2 regions of the Nocardioides sp. CPCC 206347 genome follow, and region 2 is predicted to be linked to the other one. Evidence: riboswitches for the same ligand, from Rfam matches in the RefSeq annotation. Region 2 holds a riboswitch; the other holds the start of a gene.

Region 1 (15,317 bases), 840 kb from region 2:
CGCGACGGTGGCCGATGCGAGGACGGTGATGCCCGTGGCCTCGAGCGCCCGTTGCGCCTCGCGGAGCGTCGCGCCGGTCGTGAGGACGTCGTCGCACAGCACGACATGGGCGTGGGGGAACCGCTCCCCCAGGCGTCGTACGACGGCGGAGGGTGCCGCCATGGAACCGGCGAGGTTTGCTGCGCGCCCGCGCGTGTCGAGGCCGGCCTGGTCGATGACGCCGGGGCGCAGTCGCAGCAACTGGAGGGTGGCCACGGTCCTGCCCTCGACCGCGAGGCGGCGCGCGGCGGCCCGGGTCATCGTGAGGGTCGGATCGTGTCCGCGTTGGCGGACTGCTGCAGGTCGGGAGGGCACGGGCACCAGGACGACGGGGGCGCCGGCACCGCAGCGCGCGTCCTCCAGCGCCTGACCGACCGAGCAGGCCAGCAGGTCCCCGAGGGGGCGGGCGAGGGCGAGCACCCGCCGCTCCTTGTGCGCGAGCACCATCGAGCGCAGCGCGTCGTCATAGGCGCCCGTCGCGTACGGCGGCACCAGGCCGGGTGGCGTCGGGGTGGGCCAGCGCACGGCGGCCCCGGAAGGCAGCGCGTCCCGGCAGTCCGGGCAGAGTGCCCGCCCCGGCCGGAGGCAGGCCACGCACGCCGACCCGAGGACCAGGTCGACGAAGCCGTCGGCGAGCACGGGCAGCAGGCGCACCGCCCCACCCCATCAACCGCACCGTCGCCGGACAACTGCCGGCCACGGTGCTGTGGAGAACGAGCGTGGAGAACTACCCGGCGTAGTCGAGCTGGGTGAGCAGCGCGTCCGCGGCGTCGTACGCGTCCTGCTGCACGATGTCGACGTACCGGTCGGCGTAGACGGCCAGCATCGGTGGGCCGGGGGTCGGCGTGCCGGCCAGGCCGATCAGGGCGCCCGACACGATCGTCGACAGCTCGTCCACACCCACGGTTGCGCCGTCGGCAGCCACCACGTCGACCTCGGAGAGGGTGCCGGGTGCGGTCGGGGTCAGCAACCCGACCCGGATCGGACTGGTCCACGCCATGTCGACGATCCGCCCGTTGCTGGCCGCGTGGACGAGGTACGGCGCCCGCGCGCGGGCGATGCCGCCGCGGCCGTTGATCACCACGCGGGCCCCCACGACCTCGTCGCCCCGGCTGGTGCGCAGAACCGCCACCAGTCGGGTGCCGTCGCGGGACACGATGAGCTGGTGGGCCTGTTCGCCCGTCACGCCGGGCACGTCCACCTGGCGCACGCCATCGCCGTCGACGAGCCACACGACCGATCCGGAACGGCGGCGCTCGAGCACCCACAGTCGTCCGCTGGCGTCCCACGACGGCCGGGCGTACGTCCCGCCACTCAGCACCGTCCGGGTCGGTGGGGCGTCCGCCGTCTCGCGGACCGATCCGACCCGCACCCGCCGGCTGCTCCCGTCGACGACGGCGACCTGCTCGCCGTCCGGCCGGGCGGCTGCCACCTCGATACCGGCACCCTCGTCTCCGAACGGCCCCGTGGCCGGAACCAGGTTGCCAGCGGTCCCCCAGACCAGCCGTCCCCGGGTCAGGCCGAAGAGCAGCGTGGTGGCGCCGGCGCCGGCCGGATCGAAGGCCTGGCCACCGTTGACGGGGTACGTCGACGCGCCACCCGGCAACGGCAGGTCGAAGCCGCCGACGGTGACGCGGAGCGCCGTGATGTCGTCGTCCTGGCGCAGTGTCCACGCCAGCTGGGCGAGCATCAGCTCGGCTTCCTCCGAGGTGACCTTCGGGGCGTCACCGACGAGCGTGATGTCAGCGACGCCGGACTTGTCGACGGGGACGGAGAGGCCGACGCTGAGGCCGGACGGGAGGAAGGAGCGGACCACTCCGCGGGCCAGGGGCGGCGGCCCGGCCAGCAGTCCCGAGACGAGGCTGGTGGCGAGCTGGTCGCCCTCCGGCACGAAGACCGGCTCCGGCACCAGGATCTGGGCGAGCGGGTCGAAGTAGTACAGGGACACCTGGCGATAGCGCTGCTGGAACCAGGTGGCCGGGACCACCAGTGCGTCCTGCGGGTCGGCGATGCGGTACTCGCCGTCCTCCACCGTGACGCGGAATCCCATCGTGAGCTCGTTGGCCGGCACCGGACCACGCCAGCCACCGACGGCGTCCAGGCGGTCGGCAGCCGTGAGCTCGACGGAGACGGAGCCGCCGACCTCGCGGACCGGCAGGGTGTCGCTGTAGACGATGGTCTCCTGCTCGGGATTCCATTGCGCGGCGGCGCCGCCGGTGAGGTACTTCTTGGCCACGCTGGTCTGGATCGGCCAGGCCGTCATCGCGTCGAGGAACCCGGCGACGACCTCGGTGCGCGACGCGCCGGCGGTCGGCGGACGGGCGTCGATGTCGCTGGCCTGGCGCACGTCCTCCTCGTCGGTGACGTTGCGTTCGACGATCGGACCGTCGGTCGGCAACGTCACACAACCGCCGAGCAGGACGGCCGCGAACAGGGCGATCGCCACCTGTCGGGCGATCGCAGCCGGGCGGGTCGTCAGGCGGGTCGCCGGGCGGGTCATCGGGTGCCCTCCTGGGTCGGCACCACGACGGGTCCGATCACGATGCCGGCATCGGTGGACGCAGCGTCGTCGGGGACCAGCGAGAGGGGGCTGTTGCGCAGCGTCGCCCCGGCATGCCGCGGGACCGTCAGCCGGAACTGGGCGCCCTGGCCGGTACGGCCCCAGGCCTGCAGCCATCCCCCGTGCAGGTGGGCGTCCTCCTGCGCGATCGCCAGGCCGAGCCCGGTTCCGCCGCTGGTCCGGGCGCGCGCGGGGTCCGAGCGCCAGAACCGGTTGAAGACCATCGCCGCCTCCCCCGGTGCGAGCCCGACGCCGTGGTCGCGGACCGTGATCCCGGCCGCCTCGGCGTCCGAGGCCAGCCGGACGATGACCGCCTCGGTCGGGTCGTCGGCCTGGGCGTGGTCGATGGCATTGGTGACCAGGTTGCGCACGATCCGCTCGATCCGTCGTACGTCGACCTCGGCGCGCACCTCGTCGTCGGGCTGCTCGATCACGACCCGTACGCCTCGCTGGTCGGCCAGCGGCTGAGCAGCAGTGACCACGCGCTCGACGACCTCAACGAGGTTGACGTCCTCGGTCGCCAGCCGGGCCGCACCGGCGTCGAAGCGGCTGATCTCGAGGAGGTCGACGAGGAGGTTCTCGAACCGGTCGAGCTCGGCCTGGAGCAGCTCGGCCGAGCGCGCCGTCGTCGGGTCGAACCCGTCGCGGGCGTCGTGGAGGACGTCGGACGCCATCCGCACCGTGGTCAGCGGCGTGCGCAGCTCGTGCGACACGTCGGACACGAAGCGGCGCTGGACCCAGCTCAGTTCCTCCAGCTGGCGGATCTGGCGCTGGAGGTTCGTGGCCATCTGGTTGAAGGAATACGCCAGCCGCGCGATGTCGTCCTCGCCCCGGACCTGCAGTCGTTCCTGGAGGCGCCCGGACGCGAGTCGCTCCGCGACCCGTCGGGCCATCCGGATCGGCGTCACGACCTGGCGCGTCACCAGCCAGGTCAGTCCCGCCACCAGGACCAGCAACAGGCCCGCGGCGGTGAGCAGCGCACGGGTGACCAGGCCCAGGGTCTCCTCCTCCTCGGTGAGCGGGAAGAGGAAGTACAGCGTGTAGGTCTTGCCGTCCGACGGCAACGGCACCTGCGCCCCGACGACGATGCCGGCCCGCGACGTCGTGCCGTCGGGGCCGGTCTGCACGATGTTGGTGTAGGTCCAGGCGGTGGATCGGCCCAGTCCATCGAAGTGCGCCTCGAGGCTCTCCGGGACGCTGACCAGGTCCAGGCCGCTGGTGTACTCGCCGCCACCTTCGCGCAGGGGCAGGTCCTCCCCCTCCGGTCCGGCCAGGACGACGCTGTACCCGCGACTCACGCCGCGGTCGATGATCGGGTCGACCAGGTCGCGCTGCTGGCGGCTCGCGTTGACCTCGGTGCCCGACGCGGCAGCGAGCCGGCCGTTCGCATCACTCACCTCCGCGTCGACCTCACCGAGGACGACCTCGACGCGGTGCTCGAGCAGGCCCTGCTTCGTCTGCTGCAGCAGGATCCAGCCGACCGCACTGACGGTGAGCGCCGACAGGACGACCGTGCTGACGACGACCCGTGCCTGGATCGACCGACGCCAGAAGGTGAGCGCACGTCGTACCTCCGGCGCGACCCGGGCCCAGAGGCTGCGCAGCCACCGGGACAGGTCGGATCCGTCCATGTCCGTCGGCCTAGACAGCGCCGGCCTTGTAGCCGACGCCCCGCACGGTCAGGACGATCTCGGGGTGCTCGGGGTCGTGCTCCACCTTCGAACGCAGGCGCTGCACGTGGACGTTGACCAGGCGCGTGTCGGCGGCGTGGTGGTAGCCCCAGACCTCTTCGAGGAGCAGTTGCCGCGTGAAGACCTGGCCGGGCTTGCGGGCCAGGCACAGCAACAGGTCGAACTCCAGCGGCGTCAGGAAGATCTCGACGCCGTCGCGGGTCACCGAGTGCCCGGCGACGTCGATCTCGAGGTTCTTGACGGTGAGCGTCTCCTGGGGGACGTTGTCGGTACGACGCACGCGGGCCCGGATCCGTGCCACGAGCTCCTTGGGCTTGAACGGCTTGACGACGTAGTCGTCGGCACCGGACTCCAGCCCGACCACGACGTCGACGGTGTCGCCCTTTGCCGTGAGCATCACGATAGGGACGCCGGACTCGGCCCGGATCTCCTTGCACACGTCGATGCCGTCCTTGCCGGGCAGCATCAGGTCGAGCAGGACCAGGTCGGGGCGGTAGTCGCGGAAGTCGGCGAGGGCGAGGTCGCCGCGCGGGCACACCCGGCTCTCGAAGCCCTCCTGGGAGAGGACGATGCCCAGCATCTCGGCCAGCGGTGCGTCGTCATCGACGACAAGCACCCGTCCCCGGGTGGGGTACGACGGCGCGCCGGCGGGAGGTGTCATGGGTCGATCCTAGGTGGGAGGAAGGCAGAAGCCCCGCACCGAGTGGGTGCGGGGCTCCTGACCGTGGAACTCAGTAGCGGTATGCGTCAGCCTTGAACGGGCCCTCGACCGGAACGCCGAGGTAGTCGGCCTGCTCCTGGGTCAGGATCGTCAGCTCGACACCGAGGGCGTCGAGGTGCAGACGGGCGACCTCTTCGTCGAGGTGCTTCGGCAGCACGTAGACGCCGACGGGGTACTCCTCGACCTTGGTGAAGAGCTCGATCTGGGCGAGCACCTGGTTGGTGAAGGAGTTCGACATGACGAACGACGGGTGGCCGGTCGCGTTGCCGAGGTTCAGCAGACGGCCCTCGGACAGCACGATGACCTTCTTGCCGTCGGGGAAGATCCACTGGTGGACCTGCGGCTTGATCTCGTCCTTGACGATGCCCTCGATCTTGGCGAGACCAGCCATGTTGATCTCGTTGTCGAAGTGGCCGATGTTGCCGACGATCGCCTGGTGCTTCATCTTCTCGAAGTGCTCGACCCGGATGATGTCGAAGTTGCCCGTCGTGGTGATGAAGATGTCGGCGTACTCGACGACCGACTCGAGGCGCTTGACCTCGTAGCCGTCCATCGCTGCCTGCAACGCGCAGATCGGGTCGATCTCGGTGATGATCACGCGAGCGCCCTGGCCGCGGAGCGACTCGGCGGAACCCTTGCCGACGTCGCCGTAGCCACACACGACGGCAACCTTGCCGCCGATCATGACGTCGGTGCCGCGGTTGATGCCGTCGATCAGCGAGTGGCGGCAGCCGTACTTGTTGTCGAACTTCGACTTGGTGACCGAGTCGTTGACGTTGATCGCCGGGAAGAGGAGCGAGCCCTCCTTGAAGCGGTCGTACAGGCGCAGCACACCGGTGGTGGTCTCCTCGGAGACACCCTTGATGTTGTTGGCGATGTTCGTCCAGCGGGTGGGATTGTTCTCGAGCGAACGAGCGAGGACCCGGAGGACCTCCTTGTACTCCTCGTTGTCAGTCGTGTCCTGGCCCGGAACCACGCCGGCCTTCTCGAACTCGACACCCTTGTGGACGAGGAGGGTGATGTCGCCGCCGTCGTCGAGGAGCATGTTCGGGCCGATCACGTTGCCGGCCTCGTCCTTGAAGTCGAAGACCTTCTCGGCTTCGTCCCAGTACTCCGCCAGCGACTCGCCCTTCCAGGCGAAGACGGGGGTGCCCTTGGGGTCCTCGGCGGTGCCGCCCGTCTCGGGGCGGCCGACGACGACCGCAGCAGCGGCGTGGTCCTGCGTCGAGAAGATGTTGCAGGTGGCCCAGCGGACCTCGGCGCCGAGGGCGACGAGCGTCTCGATCAGCACACCGGTCTGGATGGTCATGTGGAGCGACCCGGCAATCCGGGCGCCCTTGAGGGGCTGGGCATCGCCGTACGTCGTGCGCAGCGAGACAAGGCCGGGCATCTCGTGCTCGGCGAGGGTGAGCTCCTTGCGGCCGAACTCGGCCAGGCTCAGGTCAGCAACCTTGTAGTCCATGAAAAGGGGTCCTCGAGGATCGAGTGTTTCGTGTCCATGCGGCGCATCTGCGCTCTGCCGGGGTCTCCCGCGCATGACACAGGACACCCTACAAGCGGGATTCGGCGCGCGGGGAATCATCAGGGAAGCGACTCACGCCGGACTCGGCGCCGGAGCGGTACGGTTGATCCGTACGTTCTCAGGGCGGGGTGGAAATCCCCACCGGCGGTAGGAGCGTCCCGGCAGATCCGGGGCGGTCGAGCCCGCGAGCGCCACACGGATCCCCCGGATCGGTGTGGGTCAGCAGATCCGGTCGAACTCCGGAGCCGACGGTCACAGTCCGGACGAGAGAGAACGCGACGGGCCTCGTGCGCGTCGTCACGCCCTGGGTGACACGCAAACAGGAGGAACCATGTCACCCACCGCTCCCCGCATTGCCATCATCGCCGCCCGCTGGCACGCCGACATCGTCGATGTCGCCGTGACAACGGCCACGGAAGAACTTCGCAGCCGCGGCTACGAGGTCGACGTGGTGCACGTCCCCGGCGCCTTCGAGATCCCGCTGCAGGTCCGGCGGCTCGCACAGTCTGGCCGGTACGCAGGAGTCGCGGCAGCCGCGCTCGTCGTCGATGGCGGCATCTACCGCCACGACTTCGTCGCTCCCGCGGTCGTCGATGGGCTGATGCGCGTTCAGCTCGAGACCGACGTCCCGGTGTTCTCGGCCGTGCTCACGCCGCACCACTTCCACGAGCACGACGACCACGCCAACTATTTCCGCGCCCACTTCGAGACCAAGGGACGCGAACTGGCGAGCGCGGTCGACGCCACCGTGCGGCTGCCCGTCGGTTGAGCCAAGCGGTTCCGCCCAGCCAGAGATCTGGGCGGGCGGGACCGCCGGCCCAGTCGTTGAGGTGCGAGCGGAACCGTCCACCAACTCTCCACATGCCCGGTCCGGGCCGTTCCCCTTCCACAGGCAGCTTTGCGTCGCTTCGTTGTGTCGGACCTCGATGATCCAATACATGTATGGATCTCGGAACCCAGCCCCAGCTGAAGGGCAGCCATGACACCCGGTCGACGGCCGAGATCCTCACCGACGTCCGGACCAAGGTCCGTGACCGGCGAGGGCTGGTGGTCGGTGAATGGATCGACGCCGTTGCGTGGGCGAACCGCAACATCGTCACCACCCCCGAGCAGGCCGCGACCATCGTGGACGGCGTCATCGACACCGGGGTTCCGATCGCCGGCCACGGCGCACCGCTCGTCAGTGAGTTCAACCTGATGGAGTTCATCGCCGTCTTGGGTCGCTCGCCTGATGGTGGGCGTGCGTACGTGGGGCGGATCATCGAGTGCGCCTGGCGCCTGCCCGGCGTCTACGCCGCTGTGGTCGAGGGCAGGTTGGAGCCGTGGCGTGCCGAGCGGATCGCGGACCTCACCCGTCCGCTGAACGCCGAGGCCGCTGGGTTCGTGGACCGCCAGCTCGCCGCGGTCGGTGGTGTGGGTTGGGCCCAGCTCGAACGCCTCGTCACCGAAGCGGTGATGCGGTTCGACCCCGAACGCGCCGAGGCCGAGCGCCAGGGCGCGAACGAGGAGCTGTTCGTCGACGTCCACCTCGACGAGATCGACCAGCACGGCCGGGTCCGCATCGACGCCCTGATCGATGCCGCCGACAGCCACGACGTCGACCAGGCCATCAACCGGCGCGCGATCCAGCGCGGGAAGCTCGGCGACACCTCACCCCTCGGCGTGCGCCGAGCCAAGTCCGTCGGCGACATCGCCCGCCAAGACCTTTCCCTTGACCTGCTCTTCGCCGACCCCGACACCGGTGAGGTGATCGCCACCGTCCCCGGTCGCAAGGTCGAGATGAGCGTCCACATCACCGACACCACCCTGAACAAGGTCAACCCGTTCGCGAACCCTGTCGGGCGTTGGGACCAGGGCCGCACCCCGGTCTCCACGGCGCAGATCAAGGAATGGCTCCAAGCCCCCAACACGTCGGTGACAGTGCGCCCGGTGATCGACCTCGCCGACTGCGTGCCGGTCGATTCCTACGAGATCCCCGACCGGATCCGACGCATCGTCGAACAAAGGGATCACACCTGTCGGTTCCCCTGGTGTGGCAGGCCGGCCGCGAAGTGCGATCTGGACCACGTGGTCCCGTACAACAAGGGCGGCCCGACCTGCCCCTGCAACCTCGCCCCGGGTTGCAGGCGACATCACCGCGCCAAGACGTTCTCGAACTGGTCCTATCTCGTCGTGCTATCCGGTCACTACCTGTGGATCAGCCCGCACGGCCACCACTTCCTCGTCGGACCCAACGGCACCCGCGCCCTCGACCCACCCCGGTCACCCGATCCCGACGGTCACTGACCCCCACGCCCCGAACCCCGCCCACCAGCGGGGTCCGAGGCATGCCCGCGTGCGGGTGCCGCAGTGCGTGACGCCCGAAGGGCGAGGACGACCCCAACGGTCGTCAGGAGCAGCGCCAGTGCAGCCAGGCCGACGGCTCCACGGAATCTGGCCATGTTGGCTGAGTAGCACTCAGCCCCTACCTCAGCGAAGTAGTCGTGCGGGTGCTCGCCGCCCGGCCCCTCGCTGTTCTCGTTGAGCCCCGCGTCCCACGGCGCGATGCTGCAACCCACCTCGCCGGCAGGCTCACCGGTGAAGTCCGATGCACTGACGTTCACCGTCGGGTTGTCGAACCACACTGTCAGTCCCAGGACGAGCAGCAACAACGCCCCGACGAGACACGTCGCGGCAGTGCGACGCGATCCCACGCCCCCACCCTGAGCCGACACGGTCAGTGGGCGGGCCCCGCCGGGGCGTCCGACGACCCGTCCGTGTCGTACTGCTCGATCGGGTCCTTGTCCCCGGGGAACGGCAGCACCCGGACGACGGCGACGACGATCGAGCCGACGACCAGGCCGATGACCGCGGAGATGCCGGTGTTGGCGAGCCAGGCGAGGACACCGCCGACGAAGCCGTGCACCGCGTGCTTGATGTCGTGCTCGATGCCGTGGACCCACTCGTACGGCGCATCCCACCAGCCGACCTCGTGGATGTTGACGAGCAGGATGTGGCCACCGACCCAGAGCATGGCGACGGTGCCGACGATGGAGATGAACGACAGCAGCTTCGGCATGGCGGCCACCAGGCCGCGGCCGAGCGCCTGCACGAAGGACGCCTTGCGCTGGGCGAGGTTGAGGCCGACGTCGTCCATCTTCACGATCAGCGCGACGACGCCGTAGACGGCGATCGTGATGACGAAGGCGACCACCACGAGGATCGCGAGGCGTGCCCAGAAGCTCGCGTCGTCGTCGATGTCGGCGAGCGCGATCACCATGATCTCGGCCGAGAGGATCAGGTCGGTGCGGACGGCACCGGCGATCATCGCCTTCTCGGCCTCCGGGCTGACCTCGCTGACCGGAGTGTCGTGGTCGTCGTGGCCCGACAGCATGTGCCAGACCTTGTGGGCGCCTTCGTAGGCCAGGAACGTGCCACCCGCCATCAGGATGATCGGGAGCAGGTCCGGGAGGAACTCGCTGAGCAGCAGCGCCGCCGGCAGGATGATCAGCAGCTTGTTGCGGATCGAACCGATCGCGATCTGCTTGACGATCGGGAGCTCGCGGTCGGCGGCAAGGCCGTGGACGTACTGCGGCGTCACCGCCGTGTCGTCGATGACCACACCCGCAGCCTTCGTCGTGGCGCGGCCGGCCGCGGCACCGACGTCATCGATGGACGCGGCCGCGAGCTTGGCGATGGCAGCAACGTCGTCGAGCAGGCCGAAGAGTCCGGCGCTCACGCGGCCTGTCCATCCACGGAGGTGGTCAAGGTGATGGGCATGGCGGAAGGCTACCGGCCCACGGTGACCGGCTCCCCCACCACTTCGAGCTCCCGCTCCTGCTCCTGTACGACGACCGCGAGCGCCACGGCGTCATCGACCCTGCGGTCGGCGGACGCGAACGGATCCACGACGTGCTGGAGGAACCGTCGTACCGGCGGGGCCGCCAGCCCGAGCGCGATGCCGAGCCCGGCGAGCGTGGCTGCGGCCAGGCCCAGCCAGGGCCGTCCTTCGGCCCATTCGGGGAAGCCGGCGTACTCAAGGCCCTTCACGGCGAAGCCGTGGAACAGGTAGATGACCATCGTCGCCGCGCCCATCCGGGCGAACCAGCCGCCGACGCGCGGGACGACCGCCAGCCAGGCCACCGCACCGGCCATCCCGACACCGAGCACCAGCAACCGGGTCAGCACGGCGGTCTGGCCCGAGGCGTCGATGAACGAGTACGGCTTGAAGTAGAGGTAGTCGCCGCTGGCCCAGCGGTCGAGCGTCAGCGCGAGCAGGCCGATGACCGCGAAGGCCGCCGCACCGAGGACGGTGGCCGAGCGCGAGCGCAGTCCCTCGAGCCGCTCCGGGGTCGCCTTCAGGCCGAGCACGAAGAACGGCAGCAGGCCGAGGATCCGTGCGAGGTCGAACAGCTGGGAGAGCTCGCCGTCGATGAAGCCGCTCGCGAGGCTGACCGCCACCGCGACCACGACGCCACCCCACAGCGGCCGGAACGCCGGCGCGAGGAGCCGCCACACGATCAGGGCCGGGAGGTACCAGAGCGGGAAGTGCGGGTCGGTGAACAGGTCGACGAGGTTCTCCCCGCCCACCTGGATCCGGAAGAGCGCGAGCGCGGCCTCGAACACGAGGTACGGAACAGCGAGCGTCGTGACCAGCTGCCACATCCGGCCCGGAGCCCACGTGAAGGCACGCGACAGGTAGCCGGAGACGAAGACGAACGCGGGCATGTGCCACAGGTAGAGGAAGTCGTACAGGCCTCCTCCGAGGCCGCCCGGCGGCAGCAGTGCCCAGGTGTGGCCGAGCACCACGAGCGCGACCAGCGCCATCTTCGCGTTGTCGAGCCAGGGGTCCCGAGAGGTGGAGGCCATCACTCCTTGGTACCCGAAGTCGCCGAACCAAGTCCAAGTGTCCGACAACCCGACAAACGGGCTCCGTGGCCCGCCAGCGAGCCCGCCAGCGAGCCCGTCAGTCCGGGACGAGACCCAGCCGGAGGTACTCCGCGGCGTAGGTGCCGCTGAGCAGCAGCGAGGCGTAACGACCGACCTCGCCGGCCGCCTCGGAGGCCACATGCTCGATGCGTACGTCGTGGGCCAGGCACGCCTCCTCGAGCCGGATCCGCTGGTCGCGGACGACCGGGTCATCGACCCCGTCGTCGAGGATCACCAGCACCGGACGGCGCTCGCCCGCGTCGTCCGCGAACGGGTCGGCGAAGACGTTGCGGGGTCGCGCCGCCTCGATCACGGGCAGCAGGTGTTCGGCGTCGCCGGCCAGGGCCGTGCGTCCCGACGTACGACGAATCGACTCCGCGACGCGGCGCGCGGCCCGGGCGGCCAGGACCGATCCGCCCCAGACCAGCGGGCTGGCGTCGGCCAGCGAGATGGCCAGCATCTTGGCGGGGTTGATCGAGATGTCGCGGTTCGGCGAACAAGCGATCGCCACCACGTCGAGCGCGTCCGCCACGGCGTCAGGGTCGGCGTTCGGGCCGATCTGGATCTGGTCGAGGAACGACAGCATCGCAACGGCGGTGGCCAGCTGGTCGCCGGTGTCGGTCGGAAGGATGGTGGTCCAGCGGCCGGTGGCGTGCTGGGCGACCAGCGACTCCGACGGGGTGGCGACCACGAGCTGGCAGCCGCGTCGCGCCGCTTCAGCCACCGCGGACGCGGTGCCGGGGTCGGAGCCCTCCGGGGCGAGCACGACGACCAGGTCGAGGCTGCCGGTCCAGCCGGGCAGGGCGGGGGCGGGCCAGGCGACGAACGGCACCGGGCAGAACGGCTCGAGGACCGCCCGCAGCAGGCGGGAGTCCGGCCCGGCGGCGATCACCGCACGGGGACGGGTCTCGCTGGACCGGGAGACGGCTTCGGCAATCGCCTCTGCGGCGGCGCCCACCTCACGTCGTACGCGCGCGCCGGACTCGGCCAGGGTGCGCAGCCGCAGGTCGGCGCTGCCCAGGGCGCTCTGGTCATCCAGGCGGGACTCGTCGAACCAGACCATGGCGAGGACCGGGCGCTCAGGCCGGGGAACGGGCCTCGTCGACGAGCAGCACCGGGATGCCGTCGCGCACGGGGTAGGCCAGGCCGCAGCCGCCGCACACCAGCTCGTCGGCGCCGTCGGTCCCGGAAGGGGTCAGGGTGAGATCGCCCTTGCAGGCAGGGCAGACGATGATCGCCAGCAGTTCGGGCGAGATCTCGGGGGTGCTCACTTGTCACCCCGGATGATCGCCAGGGCTTCGTCTCGGACTCGGGCCATGGTGGGCTCGTCCTTTCCTTCGGCGTTGAGCCGCAGCAGCGGCTCGGTGTTGGAGGCGCGCACGTTGAACGCCCAGTCGGCATGGCTGATGCTCAGCCCGTCGAGCTTGTCGATCGTGACGCCGTCCTGGGCGCCGTACTCCTTCTCGAGGGCGACCAGGACAGCGCCCTGGTCCTCGACGGTGCTGTTGATCTCGCCGCTGAGCGGGTAGCGCTCGTAGTCGTCGAGCAACTGCGACAGCGGGACATCGGCCTCGGCCAGCGCAGCCATCGCGTGCAGGGCCGCGAGCATGCCGGAGTCGGCGCGCCAGAAGTCACGGAAGTAGAAGTGGCCGCTGTGCTCGCCGCCGAAGATCGCGTCGGTCTCGGCCATCGTGGCCTTGATGTACGAGTGGCCGACCCGGGTGCGCACCGGGGTGCCGCCGAGCTCGGTCACGATCTCCGGCACGGCACGCGAGGTGATCAGGTTGTAGATGATCGTCGAGCCAGGCTCCTTGGCGAGCTCGCGGGCCGCGATCAGCGCCGTCAGCGTGGACGGGGAGACCAGCTCACCACGCTCGTCGACGAGGAAGCAGCGGTCGGCATCGCCGTCGAAGGCCAGACCGATGTCGGCGCGCTCGGCGAGCACCCGCTTCTGCAGGTCGACGAGGTTCGCGGCCTCGATCGGGTTGGCTTCGTGGTTCGGGAAGGTGCCGTCGAGCTCGAAGTACATCGGCACCATGTCGACCTGGTCCGCGAGCCGCTCGAACACCGCCGGAGCGGTGTGACCGGCCATGCCGTTGCCGGCATCGACGACGACCTTCAGCTTGCGGCCCTGCACCGGGGCCAGCGACAACAGGTGCGCGGCGTAGGCCTGGAGGACGTCGAGGTTGTCGACCCCACCCGTGCGCGTGCCGACGACGGGTGCGCCGGCGGCGACGCGGTCGCGGATCTCGGCCAGGCCGCTCTCCACGCCGACGGGCTGCGCGTACGCACGGCAGAGCTTGATCCCGTTGTACTGCGCGGGATTGTGGCTCGCGGTGAACATCGCGCCCGGCAGTCCGAGGTGGCCCGAGGCGAAGTACAGCTGGTCCGTCGAGGCGAGGCCGATCATCGTGACGTCGGCACCCGCCGTCGTCGCACCGTCGGCGAAGGCACCGGCCAGGGACGGCGAGCTGGGTCGCATGTCGTAGCCGATGACGAGGGCGTCGATCCCGAGCACCTCGACGTAGGCCGAACCCGCAGCGCGGGCAAGCTCCTCGTCGAGCTGCTCACCGACGATGCCGCGTACGTCGTAGGCCTTGAAGACCTTGCTCAGGTTGTCCGGTGAGGTCGTGGCACTGGCCATGAACGGGACAGTAGTGCAAGGACCTCAGTCGTCGGAGGTGAGCATCCGCAAGTGGCCCTTGCGACCGGTCTCGCGACCCGTCTCGCGCACCGGCTCGACGACCTGCCGAACGGGGCGCGCGGCCTCGCGGACGGCGTCGGCGAGGGCCAGGAGGTCGTCGCCACTGGGACCGGCCTGCTGGGTGCCGAGCGCGAGGCGCAGGACCTCCCAGCCGCGGGGCGCGGAGAGGCGCTCGCTGTGCGTCTCGCACAGGTCGTAGGCGTGCGGCTCCGCGAACGTCGCCAGCGGACCGAGGACGGCCGTGGAATCGGCGTAGACGTAGGTCAGGGTCGCGACGGCGCGCCGGGCGCAGGCCGTGCGGGAGCAGGTTCGGAGTCCCTGCTGGGCCGGAATCGCGCTCACGGCGCAGACGCTACCGCCCCGGGGAGGCAGTGGTGGCTAGGCTCGCGGATCGTGGAGCCAGAACAGTCGGACGGCGGTGGCGGACGCCCGCGTCCCCGCAGGGATCGCCGCGGACGAGGCGTCCGGGGACCCGCCGTCCTCCCCCGCTCGGGACCCCTCGGCTCTCCCCGACCGCCGCGCCCCCGCAGCCGGCGCGAGGTCTTCGACCGGATCATGCTCGACATCGTCACCGAGATCGACGGCCGCTGGTCGGCACGCCTCGGCCTGGTCGAGTACGCCGTCGAGGACACCCCGCAGCTGCCCGACGACTGGGACTCCGGCCGGGTGCCGCTGTCCTCGCTCGTGCGCGGCAGTGGTGCCACACCGACCCGCCTGGTCGTCTTCCGGCGTCCACTCGAACACCGTGCGGCCGACCGCGCGGACCTCGAGGCCATCGTGCTGACCGTGGTCGTCGAGCAGGTGGCCGAGCTGCTCGGCATCGACCCGAGCGAGGTCGACCCGCGCTACCCGGCCGACCCCGACTGATCCCGGGCTGATCCCGGGCTGGCCTACTGCGGGACGACCACCGGGATGCGCGAGCGGAGCTCTGCCGCGCGGACCCGGATCGTGGCGAGCCCCGGTCCGCGTCCCGTCGCGGGGATCGAGACGATCGCGCCGATCGACGTGTTGCGTGCCTCGACGGTGATCGTGACGGCGTTCGGGGGCAGCGCCAGGCTGGCCGCCCGGTCCGGCCCGACCTCGACCGGCTTGTCGGCCAGCACCTTGCCGGCGGCGTCGTAGGACTTCACGTGGACCACGCCGGTCCGGTCCGCGCCGCCGAGCAGCAGGGT
Region 2 (15,317 bases):
TCGCGAGGTCCGCCGGGGACGGCTTGGCGTCGAGCTGCTCGACGTAGTCGACGCCGAGGCCTTCGACCAGCGCGTTCTCGGCCTCGGTCACCGACCGGCGGCTCTGCTGGATCAGGTAGGCCAGGCCCGCCGAGGACAGGCCGGCGAGCGCGAGTCCGCGGACGCTTCGGCGCGGTCCGGCGACGTGCGCGGCCGCATCGGCGACGGTCAGGCCCAGGACGTGGGGGGCGAGTTCACCGGTGACCCAGCCGGCGAAGAACGCCGGGATGCCGGCGCGGAAGCCGGGGAGGGGTCGGATGGCGTTGGCGGTCAGCGCTGCGGTGATGGCCTGGCGCCGTACGAATCCCATGACCGGATCCTATCCGTGTCGTTGTAGGAAACTGGTACGTGTTCTACTCAGGGACCGGCGCGCCCCGCACAGATGGAGAATGACGGAATGGATCGGCTTTCGGGACTGGACGCGAGTTTTCTCTACCTGGAGACCCCCGACCAGCTGATGCACGTCTGTGCGGTCATGGTGCTGGACCCCGCGACGATGACGGCGCCGTACTCCTTCGGCTCGCTCCAGGCTGCGCTCAACCGGAGTGTCCGCGACGTGCCCGACTTCACCCGCAAGGTGCGCGGTGTGCCCCTCGGGCTCGACCACCCCGTGTGGGTGCGGGACACGTCGTTCGACATCGAGCGCCACGTGCACCGCCTCGCCCTCCCGACGCCCGGTGGCTACCGCGAGCTGATGGACCTGTGCGCGCACCTCGCCTCGCTCCCGCTGGACCGTTCGCGTCCGCTGTGGGAGATGTGGGTCATCGAGGGCTACCGGCCCGAGGGCGGGGACGAGAAGGTCGTCGTGTTCGCCAAGATGCACCACGCGACGGTCGACGGTGTCTCCGGCGCGAACCTGATCTCGCACCTCTGCTCGATCGAGCCCGACGCTCCGCCGATGCTCGTCGAGCACGGCCGCCACCCCCGCAGCCCCGGACGGCGCGAGCTCCTCGGCCGTGCCGTCATCGGTACGGCGACCCGCCCCATCACGCTCGCGAAGGTGATCGGGCCGTCGGCCCAGCTGGTCACCAGGACGATCGGCCGCGCCCGTCAGGGTACGGCGATGGCCGCACCGTTCTCCGCGCCGCGCACGTCGTTCAACGGCACGATCACCTCGCACCGCTCCATCGCGATGGTCGACCTGTCGCTCGACGACATCCGCGCGATCAAGAAGGAGACGGGGACGACGGTCAACGACGTGGTCCTGGCGATCGCCGGGGGAGCGCTGCGTGCCTACCTCTCCGAACGTGACGAGCTCCCGACTGCCTCGCTGCTGGCAACGGTGCCGGTGAGTGTGCGCGACAGCTCGCGCAGGTCGTCGGGCTCCAACAAGGTGAGCGCCATGTTCACGAAGCTGGGCACCGACATCGCCGACCCGTTGGAGCGGCTGCAGATGCTCGCCCACCGCAACCGCATCGCGAAGGCCCACCACAACGCGATCAGTGCCGACGCGTTGCAGGACTGGGCAGAGTTCGCGGCGCCGCGGACGTTCGGCCTGGCGGTGCGGACCTACGCCAACCTGCGACTGGCCGAACGGCACCCCGTCGTCCACAACCTCGTCATCTCCAACGTCCCGGGCCCGCCGATCCCGCTCTACTTCATGGGCGCCCGGATCGAAGCGTTGTGCCCGCTGGGACCGGTGTTCCACGGCGCCGGCCTGAACCTCACGGTGATGTCGAACGCCGGGCAGATGCACGTCGGTGCGATCGCTTGTCGCGAGTCGATGCCGGACGCGGACGCGCTGGTGCGGCACTTCCCGCTGGAGCTCGAGCGGCTCCAGGCCGCCTGGGAGTCGAGCAGCCGCTAGCGCTGGCGGAAGTCCCGGCTCCGGGCGTTGACGGTGGCCGCCGCCTCGACAAACCGCGGCACGAACTTCTCCGACCCCAGCACGCACCCGGCGTGGCCGTCGTCGACCTCGTGGATGGTGGCGCCCGGGATCGAGCGCGCGAACGCGATCTGGCGCGCGGTCGGGATCACCCGGTCCCGCATCATCACCACGACCGCGGTCGGGACGTCGATCCGGCTGAGCCAGGGCCGGGAGTGGTGCTGGCCGAGCGCCGCCACGGCCTGGCCGACGGCCCACGGGCTGGTGGAGCGGAACTCGCGCAACGCCCATTCGTGCATGTCGGAGGGCACGAAGTCGACGCTGCGGCCGGCAGCCCGGGTCGCCTTGATGGCGGTGCGGGAACGGGACAGGCCGCGCAGCGCGAGCATCGTGCCGCCCATGCCCAGGAAGAAGCCGCGCTCGGCGGCGTTGAGCTGGAACCGGTCGGTGGTCGCCCCGAGGACGAGCCCCGACACCTTGTCGGGGTGCTGGCGCCAGACGCGCTGGGCGATGATCGAGCCCATCGAGTAGCCGCCGACGATCACCTTCTCGAGGCCGAGGACGTCGACCAGGGCGGCCACGTCGTCGGCGCAGTCGGCCAGCGAGAACTCCTCGCTATGGATGCCCCTGCCGTGCCACCGCTGGTCGAGGGTGATCACCCGGAATCTCTTCGCGAGCGGATGGATGACGGGGAAGAAGGTGAGCAGCCCCGTGGTGCCGAGGGCGTGCAGCAGCACGATGGTCGGTGCGTTCGGGGTGGGGCCCGGGGTGTCGGTGACGTAGGTCGACCCGCCGCGGCCCGGCAGCTCGACCATCCGGCCGCGCGGGACGTCGATCTCCGGAAGGTGGACCCGACGGCGTGTGACATCGGTCAGTGAGACGACACCCATGCGAAGCAGACTAGAACACGTTACAGTTTGCTTCGTGGATGTTGAGGCGATCAATGCTGTCCGCGCCGTCGTGGGCGAGGTGCTGGAGCGCGAGTCGGACGCTCGGGAGTGGGCGGCCTGGGCCGCTGCCGGCCTGACGTCGCTCCCGGTCCCCGAGGAGTACGGCGGCGAGGGGCTCGGGCTCAGCGAGGTCGCCGTGCTGCTGCGCGAAGCCGGACACGCTGCCGTCCAGGTCCCCGCGTGGGAGACCCTCTGCTGCGGCGCGCTGACCCTGGCGTCGTACGGCACCGAAGCGCAGCGCAAGGAGTTCCTGCCCGGCGTCGTCGCCGGCGACGTGATCCTGACGCCCGCGCTGCGTGGCTCCGTGACGTACGCCGACGGCACGGTCAACGGCCGCGCCCTGTCGGTGACCTACGCGTGGAACGCCGCCCGCCTGCTGGTCATCGCCCGCGAGGGCGACCGCGACGTCGTCGCGCTCGTCGACCCGACGGGTCCCGGCGTCACCCTGCTGGAGTCCAGTGCCTCCAGCGCCGCACCCCGGCACACGGTCGTCCTCGAGAACGCTGCCGCCGAGGTGCTCGAGGACGGCGCAGCCGCCTACCTCTCCGATGTCGCCCGCGCCGGCCTCGCCGTCACGGCGGCCGGCGTGCTCGCCGGCGCCCGCGACCTGACTGCCGCCTATGTCAAGGGCCGCCAGCAGTTCGGCCGGTCGCTGGCGGAGTTCCAGGCCGTGTCGCTGCAGATGGCCGACGTCTACGTCACCTCCCGCACCGTCGACCTCGCGGCCGACAACGCCGTGTGGCGCGTCGCCTCGGGCCTGCCGGCGGGCGACGACCTCGCCGTGGCCGGCTACTGGGTGAGCCAGGTGGCGCCGTACGCCTTCCGGACCTGCCACCACCTGCACGGCGGCATGGGCGTCGACATCACCTACCCGCTGGTGGGCTACACGACCTGGGGCACCGACCTGGCGCACGCGCTCGACACGACCGCCGCGCAGGTGCCGGTCGAGGCGGCCGAGGCCAAGAACCTGGAGCTCACCGAGGAGCAGCGCGCACTCAAGGCCGAGGTCCGCGCGTACTTCACCGGCATCGCCCACGACGAGCCGGCCGACCCCGGCCCCGATGGCGCCTGGGACCGGCACGGTCCGTCGTACCAGAAGCTGATCCGCCAGCTCGGCATCGACGGCTGGATGGGGATCGGCTGGCCGAAGGAGTACGGCGGCCACGGGCTCGGCGAGATCGAGCAGACGATCTTCGCCAACGAGGCGCAGTACGCCGACGTCCACCTGCCTGCGGTGACGTTGCAGACCGTGGGCCCGACCCTGATCCGCTACGGCACCGAGAAGCAGAAGGACATGTTCCTCTCGCGGATCCTCGCCGGTGACGTGCACTTCGCGATCGGCTACAGCGAGCCGGACGCCGGCACGGACCTCGCGTCGCTGCGCACCACGGCGAAGCGCGACGGCGACCACTACGTCGTCAACGGCCAGAAGATGTGGACCACCGGCGGCCACCAGGCCGACTACCTGTGGCTCGCCGTGCGCACCGACCCGGACGCGCCGAAGCACAAGGGCATCTCGATCCTGATCGTCGACACCACCGACCCCGGCTACAGCTGGACGCCGATCATCACGGCCGATGGCTCGCACCACGTCAACGCGACGTACTTCAACGACGTCCGCGTGCCCGTCGACATGCTGGTCGGCGAGGAGAACCAGGGCTGGAAGCTGATCACCACCCAGCTCAACCACGAGCGCGTCATGCTCGGCCCGGCCGGCCGCATCGAGGGACTGCGCGACCGGATCGTGCGCTGGGCCGACGCCGCGGGCGTGCGCGACCTGCCGGACGTCGTCGACCTGCTCGGAAAGACCACCGCAGTGTTCCGGATCAACGAGCTCCTCAACTGGGAGGTCGCCCGGGCCGCCGCGACCGGCGAGATCAAGGTCGCCGACGCGTCGTCGTCCAAGGTGTTCGCCGCCGACCAGGTCCAGCACCTGCTGGCCGACCTGATCTCCCTGGTGCACCGCCACGGCGACGCAGGGGAGCCGGAGACCCGGCGCCTGCTCGACTACCTCGACGCCCAGGCCAAGCGGAACCTCGTCATCACCTTCGGAGGGGGCGTGCAGGAAGTGCAGCGCGAGCTGATCTCGATGTTCGGACTGGGCCTGCCGCGGGTGCCCCGATGAGCGACCTGCACGAGAAGATCATGGCGGAGGCCGAGCGCATCATCGCGCTCGGCGAGGCCTCGGAGACGCTGGCCCCGCATCCCGTGAACCAGCCGACGATCAGCGCGTGGCTCGACGCGATGCAGTACGACAACGAACGGTTCCGGACCGGCGAGGCACCCCCGTCGATGGCCCAGGTCTGGACGATGCCCGGCCTCGGTCGCAAGCGCGCCGACGACGACCCGCTGCACTCGATGATGGGCATCCTCACCGACGCCGGCTTCACCGCCGTGCTCGGCACGAACTGCGAGCAGACCTACGAGCGCTACCTCCGCGACGGCGAGCAGCTGCGGGTCACCACGTCGCTCGAATCCGTGGTCGGTCCGAAGAACACCGGCATGGGCCTGGGCTACTTCGTGACCTCGCGCAACCGCTGGTACGTCGACCACCCGGACGGGCACGGTGAGCTGGTAGCGACCATGCTCTTCCGGGTCCTCAAGTTCATCCCCAAGGCCGGTGGTTGAGGTGCCAGCGGAGCGAGCCCCGACACCCGTGATCCGGCCGATGGTCAACCGCGACTCGGCGTACTTCTGGGAAGGAACCCGGAAGGGAGAGCTGCGGATCCAGAGCTGCAACGCGTGCGGCGCCCTGCGCCACCCACCCGGTCCCGCCTGTCCCGAGTGCGGTGCGCTCGACCGCGGCCATGTCGTCGCATCCGGCCGCGGCACGGTCTTCTCCTACATCGTGCACCGCCACCCGCCGGTTCCCGGAAAGGAACTGCCCATCGTGATCGCCCTGATCGACCTCGAGGAGGGCGTCCGCATGGTCGGCGAGGTGACCGACGTGGCCGACGACGAGATCGAGATCGGCATGCCCCTGCAGGTCGACTTCAACGAGGTCGACGACGACCTGACCCTGCCGATCTGGACCCGTGTTCCCGAGGAGGGCAAGTGAGGACTCTCGAGGCCGGCCAGGCGATTCCCGAGTGGAGCCTGCCGATGACCCCGACCACGATCGTGAGCACCGCGATCGCGACCCGTGACTGGCAGGACGTCCACCACGACCGCGACGTCGCGCAGGCGGCCGGTTCCAAGGACATCTTCATGAACATCCTGACCACCAACGGACTCGTCGAGAAGTTCGTCGCCGACTGGGTCGGTCACGACAGCCAGCTGAAGGGGATCGCGATCCGGCTCGGTGCTCCGGCGCATCCGTACGACACGCTGACGTTCTCCGGCACCGTCACCGAGGTGGCCGACGGGGTGGCGACGATCGCTGTCGTCGGTCGGGTGTCGCTGGGCGACCACGTCACCGGCACCGTCAAGGTGAGCGTCGCGTGACGCGCTCGCTCAGCGGCAAGGCCGCGATCGCCGGTATCGGTGCGACCGAGTTCTCCAAGGAGTCCGGTCGCTCCGAGCTCCAGCTCTCCGTCGAGGCCGTGCGGACCGCGCTGGCCGACTGCGGGCTGACGCCGGCCGACGTCGACGGCCTGACCACCTTCACGATGGACACGTCGTCGGAGATCGCGGTCGCCCGCGAGCTCGGGATCCCCGAGCTCCGCTTCTTCAGCCGGGTCAATTACGGCGGCGGCGCGGGCTGCGCCACGATCCAGCAGGCCGCGATGGCCGTCGCGACGGGTGTGGCCGACGTCGTCGTCGCCTACCGCGGCTTCAACGAACGTTCGGGGGCCCGCTTCGGCCAGGTCTCGGTCGCGGCCGCGACCCAGGTCAACACCAACGGGCTCGACAACGCGTGGACCTACCCGATGGGGCTCGGCACTCCCGCCGCCACGGTCGCGATGCAGGCCCGCCGCTACATGCATGAGTACGGCGCCACGTCCGAGGACTTCGGCCGCGTCGCCGTTGCCGATCGCAGGCACGCGGCCAACAACCCGGCGGCGTTCTTCTACGGCAAGCCGATCACGCTCGAGGAGCACCAGGCCTCACGGATGATCGCGGACCCCCTGCACCTGCTCGACTGCTGCCAGGAGTCCGACGGTGCGGTTGCGATCGTCGTCGTGTCGGCGGAGCGGGCGCGCGACCTGGCCCGCAAGCCGGCGTACATCACAGCCGCAGCCCAGGGTTCGGGTCGCGACCAGTTCGTGATGACGTCGTACTACCGCGATGACATCGGCATCCCCGAGATGGGCGTCGTCGGCCGCGAGCTCTGGCGCCAGTCCGGCCTCGCCCCGGCGGACCTGCCGATGGCGATCCTCTACGACCACTTCACGCCCTATGTCCTCATGCAGCTCGAGGAGCTCGGCTTCTGCGGTCGCGGCGAGGCCAGTGACTTCATCAGGGACGGAGCGATCGAGATCGGGGGCCGCCTCCCCATCAACACCCACGGCGGCCAGCTCGGCGAGGCGTACATCCACGGCATGAACGGCATCGCCGAAGGCGTTCGTCAGATCCGGGGTACCTCGGTCAACCCGGTCGACGACGTGCAGAACGTGCTCGTCACCGCCGGCACCGGCGTGCCGACGAGCGGGTTGATCCTCAGCGCCTGACCGCCCGTTGGTCGAGGAGGTTGCGCAGCAACCGTCCTGCCCGTTGGTCGAGGAGGTTGCGCAGCAACCGTCTCGAGACCCTGCGCTACCCCTGCTTGACCCACTGAGGAGTCAACGAGGTGACCTGCGGCGGTCCGGACAGCAGCGGCTCGACCTCGCGCAGGTAGGCGGCGTAGGCGTCGGTCTCCAGGAACCGTTGCGACGACTCGGCGCTGTCGTAGACCTGGAAGGCGCTGATCGCGTCCGGATCTGCGTTGTCGAAGCAGTAGAAGTACGCGACGTGGCCGGGGTTGCCATCGACGGCGGGCGCCATGTGCGCCTCCCAGACCTTCTGTACGTCGTCCCGCCGTCCCGGCTGTGTCTGGTGGCGGATGATCAGTGCGAGCTGGGCCATGGCGCGATGCTGTCACCGGCCACCGACATGCGGCGCCCGAGAACTACGCTGACCCGGTGACTTCCGAGAAGAAGCGTCAACCGAGCGCCATCGACCGCTGGGTGATGAACCACTCCACCGCGGCCCTGCTGGTCGGTCTCGCGCTCGTGGTGGTCGGGGTCGTGCTCGGCGCAATGGCTCGGTCCGGCAGTGACATCGCCGGAGTGCTGCAGTGGGTGGCGTTCGCGCCGGCCGCCCTGCTCATCGGCATGGCCGCCCAGGCGAGGAGCATGGCCAGGCGCTCTGGCCGCTGATCACGGCGTGACGTCCGGCTCGCTCGGCACGTGATAGAGCCGTCCCTCCTGCGCCTTGACGGTCGCCACGAGCACGAAGCTCATCGTGACCAACAGCGCCCAGGCGCCGAGCTTTGACGTGTGCACCGCCTCCCAGACATCGGCCTGGCCGGGGTAGCGCCAGGCGTCGAGGAAGGTCGCCATGTTCTCGGCGAGCCACAGGAAGAACCCGATCAGCACGAACGACAGCGAGAGCGGCATCCGGTAGCGGGCGTCGCCGACAGTGAAGTGCACCTGGCAGCGGCGCAGGACCCACAAGCCGACCACGGCCAGCCACACGCGCACGTCCGCGATCCAGTGGTGGGTGAAGAAGTTGGCGTAGATGCCGACAGCCACCACGGTCGTCAGGGCAGCCGGGTAGTGCGACACCCGGAGGTCGAACCGCCGCCACGCCTGGCAGATGTACGAGCCGACCGCGGCGTACATGAAGCCGGAGAACAGCGGCACGTCGCCGACCTCGGCCCAGGCTTCGCCCGGGTACGCCCACGAGCCCTCGGCGACCTTGAAGACCTCCAGGCCGAGGCCGAGGGCATGGAACGCGAAGATCACCAGCACCTCGCGCCAGGTCTCCAGGCCGATCGCCCAGAACCCGAACGTCAGGGCGAGGCACCACAGCAGAAGGGCGTCGTACCGGGCGATCGGCAACGGGACGAGATAGGCCAGGGCGAGTCCGACGAAGACTCCGACGGCGAAGGCGCAGGACTGCGCCTCGAGCCAGCCGAACCGGACCAGCTGCGTGAGGAAGCGGCGCAAGGACTACTCGTCGACCCAGAAGTTGTCGTGCTCGGCCATGAAGGCGTCGTACTGCTCGGGTGTCCACTGCTCGCCGGCCGCAAGGCGACCGAGTCCCTCGAAGTAGGGCTCCCGTGGAGCGCCGGGGGAGAAGTGCAGCAGCATCGACGCGGTGGCGCCCGATGTGTTGCGGAAGCCGTGCAGCCCGCCGGGCGGCACGTGGATGAAGTCGCCGGACCTCGTCGTGGTCCAGTCCTCACCGTTGTGGATCTGGATCTCGCCCTCGAGGATGTAGAACGACTCGGCGATGGTCTTGTGGAAGTGCGGTCCGGGGCCGCTCACGGCCTCGGAGAACTCCCAGCGGTACAGGCCGAAGAGGCCGCCGGTGCTCTCGCCGCGGGCGAGGTAGTGGACGCGGTTCCCGTTCGGGTAGGTCACTTCGGGAGCGGCATCGCCGGGGCGGATGCGGGCCGAGACCTCGCCATCGCCGTCGTACAGGGGTGGGGGATACGACATGGCGCCACGCTACCTGCGCTGTCACTCCCTTTTCTGGCCACCGAGACCGATGCCGAGCGCCACTCCGAGGAGCAGGCCCAGGATCAGCAGGATGACTCGATCGGTGGCGAACCAGAGCAGCACACCGCCCAGACAGCAGAGACCGAGTGCGAGGCGGTTCACCCGCTCGACGGTAGCCGGTTCCGCGTGACGGGACCCACAACCTGTACAGATCGTTGCTGTGCGACGATAGATCCAAGAGCTCGCGTGCTCTGGGGTCGGTGAAAATCCGAGCCGGCGGTGAATGGGTGAATGGCTTGTTTCGCCCACAGTCCGCGACCCGATCGCAGCCAGTGATCGGTTGACCAGGTGTGATTCCTGGACCGACGGTCAAAGTCCGGATGGGAAGTGCACGCACGAGTGTCCGACAGCGGAGCAGGTTTGCCGCCGTCGTTCGCCCTGCCAGACCCCGGAGTCCGTGAAGCAACACAACGGATGACGAAGAGGCAGCAGTGGCAGAGACCTTCACCCGCGAGTACGACGCGATGCGTCGCGCCCTCGCGCTGGCCGCGTCCCCCGGCGTGCCGCTCCACCCGAACCCCCGCGTCGGCTGCGTGCTGCTCGCCCCCGACGGCACCATCGTCGGCGAGGGCTTCCACCGCGGCGCGGGAAACCCGCACGCCGAGATCGAAGCCCTGACGGCTGCCGGCGACCTCGCCGCGGGTGCCACCGCCGTCGTCACCCTCGAGCCCTGCAACCACACCGGCCGCACCGGCCCGTGCTCCGAGGCCCTCATCGCTGCCGGAGTACGACGAGTGGTGGTCGCCCAGCGCGACCCGAACCCGGTTGCCGGCGGCGGCCTGGAGGTACTCACCGCTGCTGGCGTCGAGACCGACTCCGGGACGCTCGAGGAGGCCGCGATCGAGCTGAACCCGGCGTGGACGTTCGCCCACGTCCACGGCCGCCCGTTCGTCACCTGGAAGTTCGCAACGACCCTCGACGGTCGATCGGCGGCCAGTGACGGAACCTCCCGTTGGGTCTCCTCTCTGCCGGCGCGCCACGACACCCATCTGCTGCGTGCGCTCTGCGACACGATGCTGGTCGGCACCAACACCGTCGAGGTCGACGACCCGCAGCTGACCGTGCGCGACGAGGACGACCAGCCGGTCGCCGTACAACCGCTCCGCGTGGTTCTCGGCCGACGTGACCTCGACGCCGACCGGCGGATCTTCGACGACGTCGCGGAGACCGTGCACCTGCGGACCCGCGATCCGCTCGAGGCGCTGCAGACCCTCTACACCGAGCACGACCGCCACCACGTCTTCCTCGAGGGCGGCCCCACGGTGGCGGCAGCCTTCATCAAGGCGGGCCTGGTCGACGAGATCGTCACCTACGTCGCGCCCCTCCTGCTGGGTGCGGGCAAGGCGGCCGTGGGCCGGCTGGGAATCGGCACCATCACCAAGGCGTTGCGGTTCGAGTTGGTCGACACCGCCGTCATCGGCGAGGGGATCGAGGCGAACGTCCGCCTCACCCTGCGACCCGCTGCCACCACCGAGAGGAACTGACCAGATGTTCACCGGCATCGTCGAGGAGCTCGGCACCGTCGCCGCCATCGAGGACCAGGGCGACGCGATCCGGCTCACCATCACGTCCGACATCACGCTGTCCGACGCCGGCCTCGGAGACTCGATCGCGGTCAACGGCTGTTGCCTGACCGTCGCCGAGCGCACCGACAGCACGTGGACGGCCGACGTGATGGCCGAGACGCTCGACAAGACCAGCATCGGCGGCCTCGTCGTGGGCGAGCAGGTCAACCTGGAGCGCGCCGTCACCGCGGAGAAGCGCCTCGGGGGCCACATCGTCCAGGGCCACGTCGACGCGGTCGGTGAGGTCGTCGCCCGGACCCCCAGTGAGCACTGGGAGATCGTGGAGATCGCGATGCCCGCCGAGCTCGGCCGCTACCTCGTCGACAAGGGTTCCATCACCGTCGACGGCACCTCCCTCACCGTCGTGGAGGCGGGGGAGACCACCTTCACCGTGAGCCTCATTCCCGAGACGCTCGCGCGCACCACCCTCGGCTTCCGGACACCCGGCAGCCGCGTCAACCTCGAGGTCGACGTCATCGCCAAGCACGTCGAGAAGCTCGTTCGCGCCTACACAGCCCCCGCGGCAAAGGAGAACTGACATGTCCGTCAGGCTGGATTCCATCGAGCGAGCCATCGCCGACATCGCCGCAGGCAAGGCGGTCATCGTGGTTGACGACGAGGACCGCGAGAACGAGGGCGACATCATCTTCGCCGCGAGCAAGGCCACGCCTGAGCTGATGGCGTGGACGATCCGCCACTCCAGTGGCGTGATCTGCGTGCCGATGCCGGGCGACATGCTCGACCGGCTAGAGATCCCCCTCATGACGCCGCACAACAAGGACGCCTACCGGACGGCGTACACGCTGTCGGTGGACGCCCGCGACGGTGTCTCGACCGGCATCTCCGCGGCCGACCGCGCCCACACGGCGCGGGTCCTGGCCGACTCGGCCACCGAGTCGTGGGAGCTGACGCGTCCCGGACACGTCTTCCCCCTGCGCTACCGCGAGGGTGGCGTGCTGGTCCGCCGTGGCCACACCGAGTCCGCCGTCGACCTGTGCCGCCTCGCCGGACTGACCCCGGCCGGAGTGCTCGTCGAGGTCGTCAACGACGACGGCACCATGAAGCGTGCCCCCGAGCTGCGCGAGTTCGCCGACGAGCACGGCGTCGCGATGATCTCGATCGAGGACCTCGTCCGCTACCGCCGCCGCGTCGAGCGCCACGTGGTGCGCGAGGCCGAGACCCGGCTGCCCACGAGCCACGGCGAGTTCACGGCGATCGGCTACACGATCACCGTCGACGACAGCGAGCACGTCGCCCTCGTGTACGGCGACCTGGACACCCTCAACGACGAAGGCCCCGTGCTGACGCGGGTCCACTCGGAGTGCCTCACCGGAGACGTGTTCGGCAGCAGCCGCTGCGACTGCGGTCCCCAGCTGAACGAGGCGCTCGACCGGATCGTCGAGGAGGGCCGCGGCGTGCTGGTCTACCTCCGTGGCCACGAGGGCCGGGGGATCGGCCTGGTCGCGAAGCTGCAGGCCTACCAGCTGCAGGACGGCGGCCGCGACACGGTCGACGCCAACCTCGACCTGGGCCTGCCCGCCGACGCGCGCCACTACGGCGCCGCCACCCAGATCCTCAAGGACCTGGGCGTCACCGAGGTGCGCCTGCTGACGAACAACCCCGAGAAGGTCAGCGACCTCGAGGACTACGGCATCAAGGTCGCCGAGCGTGTGCAGCTCACTCCGCACCCCAACGACCACAACCTGGCCTACCTGCTCACCAAGCGGGACCGGATGGGCCACGACCTGCCCCATCTCGCACTCGCCGAGACCGAACGCGAAGGAATCATCTGACATGGCTGGACACGGCGCCCCCGAGATCGCGCCCATCGACTGCCACGACCTGCGGGTCGCGGTGGTGGCGGCGAGCTGGCACACCGAGGTGATGGACGGCCTGATCGCCGGCGCGCAGCGGGCCTTCGCGGACCACAAGCTCGAAGCGCCCGTCGTGGTGCGCGTGCCCGGCACGTTCGAGCTGCCGGTGGCGGCGGCAGCCCTCGCGCCGTCGTACGACGCCGTGATCGCCCTCGGCGTGGTCATCCGCGGTGGTACGCCCCACTTCGACTTCGTCTGCAACGCCGCGACCGATGGCCTGACCCGCGTCTCGCTCGACCACTCGACGCCGATCGGCTTCGGTGTCCTCACCTGTGACGACGACGCGCAGGCCCTCGATCGGGCTGGCCTGCCGGGCTCCTCGGAGGACAAGGGCTACGAGGCGGCCTCGGCGGCGTTGCAGACCGCGGCGACGCTCAAGCGCATCCGTCGCGGCTACACCGGGTGAGACCGGCGCAGGACCACTGGTCCTGACGCCGTAGGCTCAACCCCTGTGAAGACGTTCGACGAGCTGTTCGCTGAGCTCAGCGAGAAGGCCCAGACCCGGCCCCAGGGCTCGGGCACCGTGGCGGCCCTCGATGCCGGCGTCCATGCGATCGGCAAGAAGCTGATCGAGGAAGCCGCCGAGTCCTGGATGGCTGCAGAGCATGAGGGCCGCGAGGCCACCGCGCTGGAGATCAGCCAGCTGCTGTACCACGCCCAGGTCCTCATGATCGCGAGCGGACTCTCGCTCGAGGACGTCTACACCCACCTCTGAGGAACACTTCATGCTCAAGATCGCCGTCCCCAACAAGGGGGCCCTGTCCGAGGCCGCCTCGACGATGTTGCGCGAAGCGGGCTACGCCCAGCGCTCGGACTCCAAGCAGCTCACCAAGCTCGACCCTGACAACGGCGTCGAGTTCTTCTACCTGCGACCGCGTGACATCGCGTTGTACGTCGGCGAGGGCACCCTCGACGCCGGCATCACCGGCCGCGACCTGCTCCTCGACTCGCACGCCCACGCCACCGAGGCGCTGCAGCTCGGCTTCGGTCGCTCGAAGTTCCGCTTCGCGGCCAAGCCCGGCACAGCCACGGACGTGCACGACCTCGGCGGTCTCCGGGTCGCGACGTCGTACGACGGCGTGCTGAAGCGGTACCTCGCCGATCTCGGTGTCGACGCCAGTGTCGTGCGCCTCGACGGCGCGGTCGAGACCAGCATCCAGCTCGGTGTGGCCGACGTGATCGCCGATGTGGTCGAGACCGGCAGCACCCTGCGTGCGGCCGGCCTGGAGGTGTTCGGCGACGTGATCCTCGAGTCCGAGGCCGTGATGATCACCCGCGTGGACGCCGACGCCGGCGCGTTGGAGACCCTCACCCGGCGCCTGCAGGGCGTCCTGGTGGCCCGCGCCTACGTGATGATGGACTACGACATCCCGGTCCAGCAGGTCGAGCAGGCCATCGCGCTGACCCCCGGCATCGAGAGCCCGACCGTCAGCCCGCTTCATCGCGAAGGCTGGGTCGCGGTTCGCTCGATGGTGCAGCGTTCGGCTGCCCAGCGCGTGATGGACGACCTGTGGGCGCTCGGTGCCCGAGCCATCCTCACGACCGACATCCACGCCTGCCGGCTCTGATGGCCGACGCCCAAGCGGCCCCTGCGTTGCCCCGGACCTGGCGCCCGTTCGGTCCGCGGATGGCCGCAGCCGTCTTCGGGGTCGTCCTGGTCGGCGCCTTCGCGTGGCTCTGGGTCGGCTTCGACCAGGACACGAAGGACTCGGTCGGGTTCCTGCAGAAGGCCACCGTCATCGGCTTCATCCTGCTCGGCCTGGTCCTGATGAACGGCCTGGCCCGGTCCCGGGTCATTGCGCGCGACACCGGCTTGACTGTCATCAACGGCTACCGCAAGCACGAGCTGGCATGGTCCGAGGTGGGCACGGTGAGGTTCCCGCAGGGAGCGCCGTGGCCGCACCTGCTGCAGTCCGGGGACGAGAAGCTGTCCCTGATGGGCATCCACTCGTCCGACGGCCAGCGGGCAGCGATCGCGATCCGCGAGCTGCGGGCCGTCGTGGCCGACCATCGCGCCTAGACTGCGCGGATTCCCCACGTGGCCGCGAAGGTCGTGCCGGGCTCCAGCACGACGAGGTCGTCGCCGGAGTTGAACGCGTCCGGGGGAGCGGTCATCGGCTCGATGGCCACCGAAGAGCGCGGTGTCCTCGTGTCCTCGCCCGTGTAGACCTGCAGCCACCGGTGGTGCTCGTCGACCCAGAGCTCCACACCGGTGTCGTCCGCGGACAGTCGGATCGTGGCGACGCCCTCGTCGTCCCGATCCACGTCTGTGACGCCGTGATTGAGCACGGTCTCGCCCAGCGGATCAGTGACGAGGCCCGAGAAGGAATCCCTTCCCGTCGGCAGCAGCCGCTCGGTGTCCACCGTCAGGTAGGTCGCTGCCGGAAGCTCCATCCTCCAACCGTCGCAGGGACCGTCGC

The links. A riboswitch is a leader RNA that binds a small molecule or an ion and turns the genes downstream of it on or off. The one in region 2 is predicted to bind FMN.
Region 1: linked by a shared signal. The riboswitch ahead of ACOACQ_RS04145 (6,7-dimethyl-8-ribityllumazine synthase) and the one ahead of ribD (bifunctional diaminohydroxyphosphoribosylaminopyrimidine deaminase/5-amino-6-(5-phosphoribosylamino)uracil reductase RibD) in region 2 are both predicted to bind FMN.

Annotation. Positions count from the first base shown of each region.
Region 1 covers NZ_JBMCYZ010000001.1:862,015-877,331, forward strand. Annotated here, with positions in the region: gene ACOACQ_RS04120 (ComF family protein) at 1-693, opposite strand, end outside; gene ACOACQ_RS04125 (LpqB family beta-propeller domain-containing protein) at 767-2,539, opposite strand; gene mtrB (MtrAB system histidine kinase MtrB) at 2,536-4,230, opposite strand; gene mtrA (MtrAB system response regulator MtrA) at 4,241-4,951, opposite strand; gene ahcY (adenosylhomocysteinase) at 5,022-6,473, opposite strand; FMN riboswitch at 6,644-6,812, shown strand; gene ACOACQ_RS04145 (6,7-dimethyl-8-ribityllumazine synthase) at 6,865-7,302, shown strand; gene ACOACQ_RS04150 (HNH endonuclease signature motif containing protein) at 7,476-8,819, shown strand; gene ACOACQ_RS04155 (hypothetical protein) at 8,813-9,226, opposite strand; gene ACOACQ_RS04160 (DUF808 domain-containing protein) at 9,250-10,251, opposite strand; gene ACOACQ_RS04165 (acyltransferase family protein) at 10,302-11,381, opposite strand; gene ACOACQ_RS04170 (SIS domain-containing protein) at 11,479-12,504, opposite strand; gene ACOACQ_RS04175 (Trm112 family protein) at 12,521-12,697, opposite strand; gene ACOACQ_RS04180 (phosphomannomutase/phosphoglucomutase) at 12,709-14,085, opposite strand; gene ACOACQ_RS04185 (DUF3499 domain-containing protein) at 14,110-14,487, opposite strand; gene ACOACQ_RS04190 (metallopeptidase family protein) at 14,539-15,012, shown strand; gene ACOACQ_RS04195 (DUF5719 family protein) at 15,036-15,317, opposite strand, start outside.
Region 2 covers NZ_JBMCYZ010000001.1:20,807-36,123, reverse strand. Annotated here, with positions in the region: gene ACOACQ_RS00215 (alpha/beta hydrolase fold domain-containing protein) at 1-349, opposite strand, end outside; gene ACOACQ_RS00210 (WS/DGAT/MGAT family O-acyltransferase) at 437-1,846, shown strand; gene ACOACQ_RS00205 (alpha/beta fold hydrolase) at 1,843-2,754, opposite strand; gene ACOACQ_RS00200 (acyl-CoA dehydrogenase) at 2,789-4,939, shown strand; gene ACOACQ_RS00195 (FAS1-like dehydratase domain-containing protein) at 4,936-5,442, shown strand; gene ACOACQ_RS00190 (Zn-ribbon domain-containing OB-fold protein) at 5,444-5,872, shown strand; gene ACOACQ_RS00185 (MaoC family dehydratase) at 5,869-6,258, shown strand; gene ACOACQ_RS00180 (lipid-transfer protein) at 6,255-7,424, shown strand; gene ACOACQ_RS00175 (putative quinol monooxygenase) at 7,510-7,818, opposite strand; gene ACOACQ_RS00170 (hypothetical protein) at 7,875-8,111, shown strand; gene ACOACQ_RS00165 (DUF817 domain-containing protein) at 8,112-8,903, opposite strand; gene ACOACQ_RS00160 (cupin domain-containing protein) at 8,907-9,398, opposite strand; gene ACOACQ_RS00155 (hypothetical protein) at 9,420-9,560, opposite strand; FMN riboswitch at 9,641-9,795, shown strand; gene ribD (bifunctional diaminohydroxyphosphoribosylaminopyrimidine deaminase/5-amino-6-(5-phosphoribosylamino)uracil reductase RibD) at 9,923-10,942, shown strand; gene ACOACQ_RS00145 (riboflavin synthase) at 10,947-11,561, shown strand; gene ACOACQ_RS00140 (bifunctional 3,4-dihydroxy-2-butanone-4-phosphate synthase/GTP cyclohydrolase II) at 11,563-12,816, shown strand; gene ribH (6,7-dimethyl-8-ribityllumazine synthase) at 12,818-13,303, shown strand; gene ACOACQ_RS00130 (phosphoribosyl-ATP diphosphatase) at 13,349-13,612, shown strand; gene hisG (ATP phosphoribosyltransferase) at 13,623-14,465, shown strand; gene ACOACQ_RS00120 (PH domain-containing protein) at 14,525-14,917, shown strand; gene ACOACQ_RS00115 (aldose 1-epimerase family protein) at 14,914-15,317, opposite strand, start outside.